DNA from 3 places in the Agarivorans sp. Z349TD_8 genome. Region 1 is predicted to be linked to each of the others. Evidence: predicted binding sites of a transcription regulator. Region 1 holds the regulator's gene; each other region holds the start of a gene.

What was found. Region 1 encodes MetJ, which represses methionine synthesis genes. Its sites were predicted from a motif close to TAGACGTCTAGACGTCTA; they were not measured.
Region 2: metE (5-methyltetrahydropteroyltriglutamate--homocysteine S-methyltransferase) is a predicted target of MetJ. The motif match lies at 1,327-1,344, and genes of this name have one in related genera.
Region 3: metN (methionine ABC transporter ATP-binding protein MetN) is a predicted target of MetJ. The motif match lies at 1,622-1,639, and genes of this name have one in related genera.

The regions. Positions count from the first base shown of each region.
Region 1 is NZ_CP194037.2:4,405,401-4,408,683, forward strand. Features, by position in the region: gene metL (bifunctional aspartate kinase/homoserine dehydrogenase II) at 1-464, opposite strand, end outside; gene metB (cystathionine gamma-synthase) at 485-1,651, opposite strand; gene metJ (met regulon transcriptional regulator MetJ) at 1,805-2,104, shown strand; gene ACRRS1_RS19895 (PEP-CTERM sorting domain-containing protein) at 2,209-2,886, opposite strand.
Region 2 is NZ_CP194037.2:923,876-927,158, forward strand. Features, by position in the region: gene ACRRS1_RS04100 (GGDEF domain-containing protein) at 1-45, opposite strand, end outside; gene ACRRS1_RS04105 (LysR substrate-binding domain-containing protein) at 139-1,074, opposite strand; gene metE (5-methyltetrahydropteroyltriglutamate--homocysteine S-methyltransferase) at 1,358-3,283, shown strand, end outside.
Region 3 is NZ_CP194037.2:854,835-858,117, forward strand. Features, by position in the region: gene ACRRS1_RS03765 (methionine ABC transporter permease) at 1-497, opposite strand, end outside; gene metN (methionine ABC transporter ATP-binding protein MetN) at 487-1,521, opposite strand; gene ACRRS1_RS03775 (hypothetical protein) at 1,757-1,915, shown strand; gene ACRRS1_RS03780 (helix-turn-helix domain-containing protein) at 2,294-2,686, opposite strand; gene ACRRS1_RS03785 (DUF2938 domain-containing protein) at 2,769-3,269, shown strand.

The sequences.
Region 1 (3,283 bases):
AATTCGGCTTTGAAAAACTGTCGTGAATCCATCCACTCCGCAGCACAGTCTTGTTCGCTTAAAAGGGCGGCCAATAATCTTGCTGACCAACGCTCACCATAAGAGAGTAGTTCGTTAATGATAAAGGCATTAATATCCGCCTCTAGCAAATGAGCAATTTGTCGATGCTCTGCGACAAGCTCTCGCTCGATCACTTGCGCCCTCGATTCACTCAATAAATCCTTAACTAGCTGCGCCTGAAACTGAATCAAAGCGGCTAAAGCTTCCGCAGCGGCATTATCGGCTTGTTTCGCCAAATCAATGATATTCAACAAACGATTGGTGGTTTTACCCGCAGCCGATACCACAATGAGATCTTGCGCTTGCGAATGCTGCGCAACAATACCCGCCACTCGTTTGAAACAGCTAGCGTCAGCGAGGCTACTGCCACCAAATTTATGGACATGTCTATTAACTACCGACATGAAGTTCTCCTGTACAACTTTTAGCCAAACGAAAGATTGGCAAATGCCTGCTGTAAATCATTCACTAAATCTTCCGCTTCTTCTAAACCAACCGATACCCGTAACAATTGCGCCGATATTCCCGCTTCGGCCAATGCCTCAGGCGACATTGCCGCGTGGGTCATAGTTGCTGGATGAGCGATTAAACTCTCTACCCCGCCCAAAGACTCAGCCAAAGAAAACAACTGTAAGCCTTTCAGAAATTTCACCATTTGAGTTTCATCTAGCGCAACTTCAAAGCTTAACATAGCTCCAAAGCCAGATTGTTGTTGTTGGGCTAACGCATGACCGGGGTGCTCTGCTAAGCCGGGATAATAAATCGCAGACACCAAAGGCTGCTGCTGCAGGCATTGAACAATAGTTTGAGCATTGTGTTGGTGAACATTCATCCGAGCTTTCAGAGTTCTTAAGCCCCGCAGAGTTAAATAGGAATCAAAGGCTGAGCCTGTTAAACCTAGACAATTCGCCCACCAGCTCAAGCTTTCTGCCAATAACTCAGTTTTTGCCACAACCATACCCGCCACCACATCAGAGTGACCATTAATATACTTAGTCGCCGAATGCACCACAATATCGGCCCCCAGTAAAATTGGATTCTGTAATACAGGCGACAAAAACGTATTATCCACAACTACCAAAGCCCCCACAGCATGCGCTTGTTGAGCTATTTTTTGAATATCCACAATCCGCAATAACGGGTTGCTGGGAGTTTCTAACCAAATTAACTTTGGTTGCTTGGCGAGGGCGGTTTGCAAGCTCTCGCTATCATTTTGATCGATAAACTCGACTTCAAAGGCCTGCTTCTTCGCCAAACTGTCAAACAGGCGATAACTTCCGCCATAACAATCGTGCGGTGCGATCAACAAATCGCCAGGCGCTAACAAAGCGGTCACTAAATGAACGGCCGACATGCCGGTATTGGTGATCACCGCCCCTGCACCATGCTCTAGGTTGGCAATCGCATCGGCTAATATTTGACGGGTTGGATTACCAGAGCGACTGTAGTCAAACTGCCGCTTTTGCTTAAAATCGGCGAAACTATAATTACTCGACAAATAAATTGGCGGAACCACCGCTCCGTGTTGGCTATCACTCTCAATACCACTGCGAACCGCAATGGTGGCGGCGTGAAGATCTTTTAATGACATGTGTTCACTGACTCCCTCTAATTATGCTGCCACTTTACCACTCCCCGTAAAGACGTCAACACTTCTAGACGTCTAAATGTCTTTGCTCTTGGATTGCTAAGTGGCTTTTCCCCCGTTACAATAGGGTTTCTTTGGTTTGGTGTGTATTCAAGTATGTCGACAGATTGGAATGGTGAGTGGATCAGCCCTTATGCTGAACACGGAAAAAAAAGCGAACAAGTAAAAAAAATAACGGTATCAATACCTTTAAAAGTATTGAAAATACTGACCGATGAGCGTACCCGTAGACAAATTAACAATCTACGACACGCCACCAACAGCGAGTTGCTCTGCGAAGCATTTTTACACGCTTACACTGGGCAACCCCTGCCCGATGATGCCGATCTACAAAAAGATAGACCCGACCCGGCCTTAGAAAAAGCCACCGAAGCTGAATTGGATAAAGAAGATTAAGATTTTGCAAAGCCGCTCATTGAGCGGCTTTTTTGTTAAATACTAGACAAACACTTTTGAATAAGCTCACTTATCTTGCAGGAACAACCGCCCACGGCAGAGAGTTAAGCACTTGCTTGTACTTTATATGACTTTTTATTTCGTCTAAACATACATAAGCCAGCAATACCAAATGCCGCAAGAAATATCGTGGATGGCTCGGGAACAGATGAAACACTAATGTTATCGAAACTTTGACCGAGTCTGTTATTAAACAAGCCAACTTGTCCTTGGCTGTACAAACTGCTGGTTAAGGTAGTGACCAAAGTACCATTCACAAATGCTGAGTAGGTATCTCCGAACACATCGATTTTTAAATGAATATCACTTTTAGATGGGAATAATGCACCAGAATGCTTTAAAGCTGGTGAATTGCCACCATTTACGAATTCGTGCCAGTAAACCCCGGTACCTCCACCACCAAGACCTCCTGTGATTAAGGCTATTCCGTTAAAAAGCCCCCCATTGTATGAACTACGAAGAACTACACCGCCATCCCATACATCATTAATATCCAATTCAACAGAAAAATCCCTTAAATCTGTCGGTAACAAGCTAAATGCTTGATTCCCTGATGTAGACTGGTATGCACCACCTTTATCATTCCAGCTACCCTGTTCATTTCCCCATAAAGGAGATGCGGCAGAATCAAAATCATCTGTAAATATGACTGCCGCAATGCTTGACCCAGCAATCGACCAGATTAAAATAACCTTAACTACAAATTGAAAATATATTTTCATTGCAAAAATTCCTTTTAATTGTTTAATTCTAAATTACGACTGTTGACACTGCTATATAACGTCCCAACACAATCCTTCAAAAATTCAATATGGTTTTCTCCCTCTAAATAAAGAAACTATATCTACAGATTCATTCCGCTTAAACATTCTCAAAAAAAACATAACCTATTGAATTTAAAGTGCATGTCAATAAAAACATTATAATAAGAAAGGTTATGTGAATTTAAAAACATAGAGGCGACTACTTTTACTCAATCACCTTAGATAGAAAGGGCGTTGTTGCAGGGCAAACAGCTTCGTAATAACCCCTGAGCTACAAGGTCGTCTAGACAATGCAATTCAGTAATCCATTCGACATAACTACCAAGTTGCTTATTATTCACTTGCAACTACGGTT
Region 2 (3,283 bases), 1.5 Mb from region 1:
TATTTTCTTTTCTGGAAAATTCGCGGGAGCCCATTGAGATAACATCAGGTTAACGGTCCCTTCTTGGTTGTTGGTTAATCCTTACTGAATAACCATACTGCCTTTTAACTGTAAACTTAACTTGTCACTTTAGTCAAATTATTGATTATATTTTTTTGACATTACCCTCACCGTTCTGATGCCCGGTAATAATTTGCAGGTTTGCTGTTGTAATAATTGTAAAAATGCTTGTAAGGCTGGGGCGTTTCTCAGGCTTAATGGGTAAGCTGCGTACATTGGTCGCCATAAGGCTTGCTGCAATGGCAGGGCACATATTAACCGTTGTTTTACATAGTGATCAACTGCCCAATAAGGCATCGCGGCAATGCCCATATCAGCGGCTACCATTTGCACTAACATCGCTGGATTATCGGCGTGTTTACGGTTTTTCATCTGAAGATTCTCGGGCGTTAAAACAAAGTTGTATATGTCTAAACGTTGCGGATTTACTGGGTAACTGATTAGTGTATGTGGGCAGAGATCAGCGGCGCTAAGCTCAGTTTTACTGCTGAGTGGATGAGTTAAAGGGCAGATGATGACCATTTCATATTCGAATAGAGGTTGGTAGTGGATGTCCTCCTGCGGTGAAACTTGAGAGGTCAGCAATAAATCAGTTTCGCCTTGCTGTAATAACGGTAGCCCATCGTAGTTTAGGTCTTGGCAAAGGTTACTTACAACCTCTGGCCAAGCTTGTTTAAATTGTTGCAGGCTTGGTAATAACCATTGGAAACAAGCATGGCAATCAACGCTGATGTTGAGCCTGCTTGAATGCTGGTTGCCGCTAATTAATGTTTGTTCTAGCTGGCCTATAAGAGGTAAAACCTGTTCGGCGAGCGCCAGCACCTGCTTGCCGGGTTCGGTTAATTGTATCGCTTGTCTTTTCCTAAGCAGTAAGTGGACGCCAAGCTTTTGTTCCAAACCCTTGAGTTGATGAGAGAGAGCCGATTCACTAACAAATAGTTTGGCTGCGGCGCTTTTCATCGAAGGGCTGCTGGCAAGGGCTTGTAGGCTACGTAAGTGTTTAATTTCTAACATAAGTTCAACAGAGTACCAGTGCTATTAGCGATTAAGTCGCAAGCTTAGGAGCTTGGACTTTGCTTGTATAGTTAGCGGCGATTTTAGTTTCCTTAAATTGAATTAAATTCATTTTAAATGCTCTTGGTGTCAAATCATGGCTGTATAGGTAGTCCTAACTTCCATCTTATGCTTTCTAAATTGAATTTGATTCATTTTCGTTTGAATACTTTGCAATTGTAATTGGCGGCTTCGCTTGCCAGTATGGAGCTGTATACATCTAGACGGCTAAAAGGATTGGTTTATGACTATCACACATATTTTGGGTTACCCCCGTATTGGTAAACAGCGTCAGTTGAAGTTTGCTTTAGAGGCATATTGGCGGGGGGAATCCTCGCAACAGCAGTTACTGGAAGTGGGGCGGCAGATCCGCCAACAAAATTGGCAAGCTCAGCGAGACAGTGGTCAAGCTTGGGTGACCGTTGGTGATTTTGCTTGGTATGACCAAGTGTTGAATACTTCCTTATTGTTAGGGAATCTGCCACAGCGCCATCGCTCTGCTGAACTAAATTTAGACACGATGTTTGCTATTGCCCGTGGTCAACAAGGTTGCGGGTGCAACCATGCAGCATCGGACATGAGTAAGTGGTTTAATACCAATTATCACTATATTGTGCCGGAGTTCTCAGCCAATAGTGAGTTTAGTCTGCAATGGTCACAATTATTTGACGAAATTAAAGAAGCCTTGGCTTTAGGTCATAAAGTGAAACCTGTGTTACTAGGGCCGGTGTCCTATCTATATTTGGGGCGCAATGATGTAGCCTGCAGTGAGCCATTCGAGCGGGTCACTTTGCTACCGAAATTAATCCAGGTCTATCAGCAGATCTTGCAAGGTATCGCCGCGCTGGGGGTTGAGTGGGTGCAGCTAGACGAGCCTATCTTAGGTTTAGAATTAGAAGCGCAGTGGCAAGATGCTTTATTGCAGGCCTACAACAGCCGTTTAAGTCCCTGTAACTTATTATTAACTAGTTATTTTGACGATGTCTTAAGTAATACAGGGCTGATTAAGCAGCTGGCGGTAGATGGTTTACATCTCGACTTAAGTGCTAGCGCTGAACAGCTTGAACCAATATTGAGTGATTTTCCCGAGAACTGGGTATTGTCGGCAGGCGTGATCAATGGTCGTAATGTATGGCGAGCCAACTTACCCGTCTTAGCCGAGCGCTTGGCAGCGGCCAAGCAACAATTGGGGGAGCGTTTATGGTTGGCCAGCTCCTGTTCGCTGTTGCATAGTCCGATTGATTTGAATGCTGAAACCGAGTTAGCCGAAGCAAAGCCTCGCTTGGCCTTTGCCGAGCAAAAGTTAGAGGAATTGCAATGCTTGGCTGCCGTGATTGATGGGGATGCAGCGGCTCAGCTTAAAGCTCAGCAATATAGCGCTGCGGTGCAGGCGCAAAGCCTTGCAACTGAGGGAGAACTACAGCAGCAAATTCAGCAATTCTCCTTGTTACAGCGAGAGCGTGGGCAAAGCTTTGCCCAGCGCCAAGTTATTCAGCAGCAAAGTTTAGCCTTACCTGCGCTGCCCACGACTACTATCGGCTCATTCCCTCAGACCGCCGAAATTCGTCGCCAGCGGCGTGAGTTTAAGGCTGGTTTGCTAAGTCCAACAGACTATCAGGCGGCCATCGCCGAGCACATCCGGGAGGCGATCAAGCGTCAAGAGAGGCTTGGTTTAGATGTATTGGTACATGGCGAAGCTGAGCGCAACGATATGGTGGAATACTTTGCCGAGTTACTCGATGGCTTCTTGGTGAGTCGTTTTGCTTGGGTGCAAAGCTATGGTTCTCGTTGTGTGAAGCCGGCGATTATTGTTGACGATATTAAGCGCAGTAAACCCCTAACCGTTGCGTGGGCAAGCTATGCACAATCGCTGACGCAAAAACCGGTAAAAGGCATGTTAACGGGGCCAGTTACCATACTGACCTGGAGCTTTGCGCGTGAAGATCTGAGCAGAGCGCAAATCGCAGAACAGATTGCTGTTGCTTTAAATGAAGAAGTGGCCGACTTACAACAGGCGGGGATCCAGATCATTCAAATTGATGAGCCTGCGATCCGTGAAGGTATGCCTTTAAAACGCAGTCAATGGTCTGCTTATTTAGATTGGGCGGTGGCCGCTTTTAAATTATCGGCGGCCAGTGCCAAGCCGGAGACGCAAATTCATACCCATATG
Region 3 (3,283 bases), 1.5 Mb from region 1:
GTGATGGTGACGGCATTGATAATGGTGGGGAGCGCTTCGGGCAGTAAAACTTTGGTGATGATTTGCCTTGGCGTTGCGCCCATCGACTGCGCTGCTTCAACTAAACCAGAAGGAACCTCTAGCAGTGCGCCTTCGATTAAACGTGCAACAAATGGGATTGCACCAATCGTTAGCGGCACAATCGCGGCGGTGGTGCCAATAAAGGTACCTACTAGCAGCTTGGTGAGTGGAATAATTGCGACCATGAGCACTAAAAACGGTACCGAACGACCGATATTTACGATTGCACCTAATATTCGGTTTAGTTTGTTGTTTGCAGCTAATCCACCTTTTTTAGTGATATGTAAAATAACACCTAAGGGAATACCAAGTGCAAAACCAACAATGCCCGCGACCGACACCATGTAGAGGGTTTCGCCCGTAGCGCCGAGTAGTAACTGACCATTGAAGTTTAGCCACTCCACGATTTGTTGAAATGAAAAACCGTTACTGGACATAACCAAGTACCTCCACTTTGACTTTATGTTGTTTCAGAAACTCAATCGCTGCGCTATCGTCTGCTTCATTGCCAAGTAGTTCGGCGACCATCATGCCAAATTTCACCCCTCCGGCGTAATCAAGATCGGAACTCAAAATACTGACATCGATATTAAATTGGCGAGCAATTTGACTGATCAGAGGTGCGTCAACCGTTGCTCCCGTAAACTCTAAGCGCACTAAGGGGTGACTTCCCACGACTCTTTTTGTGTTTAGCCGTACTCGGTAATCTTCGGGGATAGAGAGGTCTAAAGTTGAGCGTATAAAGTCATGAGCCAGTTGGGTTTTGGGATGCGCAAAAATTTCACCAACGGTTCCCTTCTCTACCAGTTCACCACCACCGATGATCGCGACTTGATGACAAATACTCTTCACTACATCCATTTCATGAGTGATCAGTAAAATGGTAATGCCAAGTTGCAAGTTTATCTCTCGTAACAACTCCAGAATCGACTGAGTGGTTGCGGGATCAAGGGCACTGGTGGCTTCATCACATAACAGTACTTTCGGATCAGAGGCTAGGGCTCGCGCAATCGCGACTCGTTGCTTCTGACCGCCACTAAGATTGGCTGGATAGGTGTCTCGTTTATCGGTGAGGCCGACTAAGTCCAAGAGCTCTGTTACTTTACGATCAATCTGCGTTTTATCTGTGTTTGCTAGCTCTAAGGGCAGCGCGATATTGTTGAATACCGTACGTGAAGATAGCAAGTTGAAGTGCTGAAAAATCATCCCTATATTGCGTCTAGCTTGGCAAAGTTGTGGGTGTGAAAGAGTGGTGAGATCGACCCCATCAACAATGATTTGTCCCGAAGTTGGCGCTTCCAGCATATTGACACAACGGATCAAGGTACTTTTACCTGCACCGGATGAGCCAATCACGCCAAAAATGGTTCCTTGAGGAATAGAAAGGTTGATGGCATTAAGCGCAACAATCTCTTTCTCTCCTTGATAGAAAACCTTATTAACATCGCTGATTTCAATCATTTACATAGGCCTATACAAGAGAGCTTAGAATTACATGCTAAGGTGTGACTGAATGGTAGAAGGATGCTATGGATAAGTGCCCTTGAAGTCAATGATTAATTAGCCGTCCAGAAGTCTAATTGGGTGTTTTAACAAATCTAATTTGTTCTGAGTTATAGCCTGCTGCTATAAGAGCGCTTTGTGGTTAAACCAAGCGCTATGAAATTCTGTTGTTGTTTGCAGTGGGGGGCGCGTTGTGGCGGCTTTTTATTTGCCGCGCTGGCAACTTGGGATGATTGTACCGCCATCAAGCGGTAAGGCTGGCTACTTGCAACAAGGGGGGGATTGGCCGCCGTCGTTTATTCAACTTGGTTATTTTGTGTTATTTGTGAAACGCAAAAAGTCATCGAAATAATCGATGACTCGTCACAATTTGAATCTAAAGTCCTAGACCTTTCTTTGGCGATTTTTTGGCTGCTTTGACTGCTTTCTTTTCTTTGGCGGTTAACAGCGGTTTCTTCTTGGAGCCTTTTTTACTGTCTTGTCCTTTACTCATGATCATTTCCTATTTGGGGAAGCACTTAAACCTGCAGTTAGTTTGGATCCAACCTTAGGAGAATTGCTATGCATTGAGCTCAGTAAACGGAATGCGTAACCATTTCAGTATGGCCTCATGGCGCAACAATAGATATAAATAGCTTACTAGTTTGCCATCACAGGCAATTGGGCTGTTGCTGACAAAGCCTATTTTCCTGAGTTCAGGTCAGTTAACACCGTGCCTGGTCCGATAAATCTAAGATAGATCACGCTTCACTGCGCTCATCATTTTCTGAAATGACGGGCATTCTAAATGCGAAGTTTGTGGGCAAGTTGCAACATGAAAAAGGCTATTGCGTATTGCTTGTAGCTGTTTAATTTGCGCATCAATCTCAGTCGTTTTTTGGATTAACAATGTTCTATCGATAGACAATTCATCGTTTGCATCGAACATCATTGAAATTTCAATGAGCGATAGCCCTGCCATGCGGCCCAAAGAAATAATATTTAATTTATTCAATACACTTGGAAAATATTGTCGGCGTAGCCCTTTTCGACTGGGGGAGTGGATCAGCCCGATTTTTTCATAATATCTTAAGGTTGAAGGTTTTAAACCAGAGCGACGAGCTACCTCTGCAATATCCATCATATCTCCTATTGACTTAAAGTCGACTTCAAGTTGTACCCTGTTTGTGAATCTATCAAATTAAGAGCTACAAGGGGAATATTTAATGCTTACGAATCTTTGTTTACAAGCCGTTTGGATTGGTATTGGAGCGACGCTGGTCATGGATGGTTGGTCGTTGTTCCAAAAAAGAATACTCGGGATCCCAGCGCTGGATTATGCGCTGCTTGCGCGATGGGTATGTTTCATAGCAAGGGGGCAGCTACTGCATCGAACGATTGTGTCTACACCGCCGGTCAAGGGCGAAAGACTTCTCGGTTGGGCCTTACATTATGCAATTGGGATTGTTTTTGCGATGGCTCATGTGTTTTTATTCGAAGAGGTATGGCTGGCAAGTCCAACACTGCTGCCTGCGTTGATCACCGGGATTGTGACCTTGGTATTTCCTTTTTGTATCATCCAACCTTGTCTTGGTTTTGGGTTTGCGGCAAGTAAAACAGCGGCGCCTCGGTTGGCGAGGGGGTTAAGTATCGTCACTCACAGTGCCTATGGCATTGGCCTATTTTGCAGTGCCTTAACGTTACCCTGGATACTCAGGGGGGCTTAAAGTCGCGCTCTGGT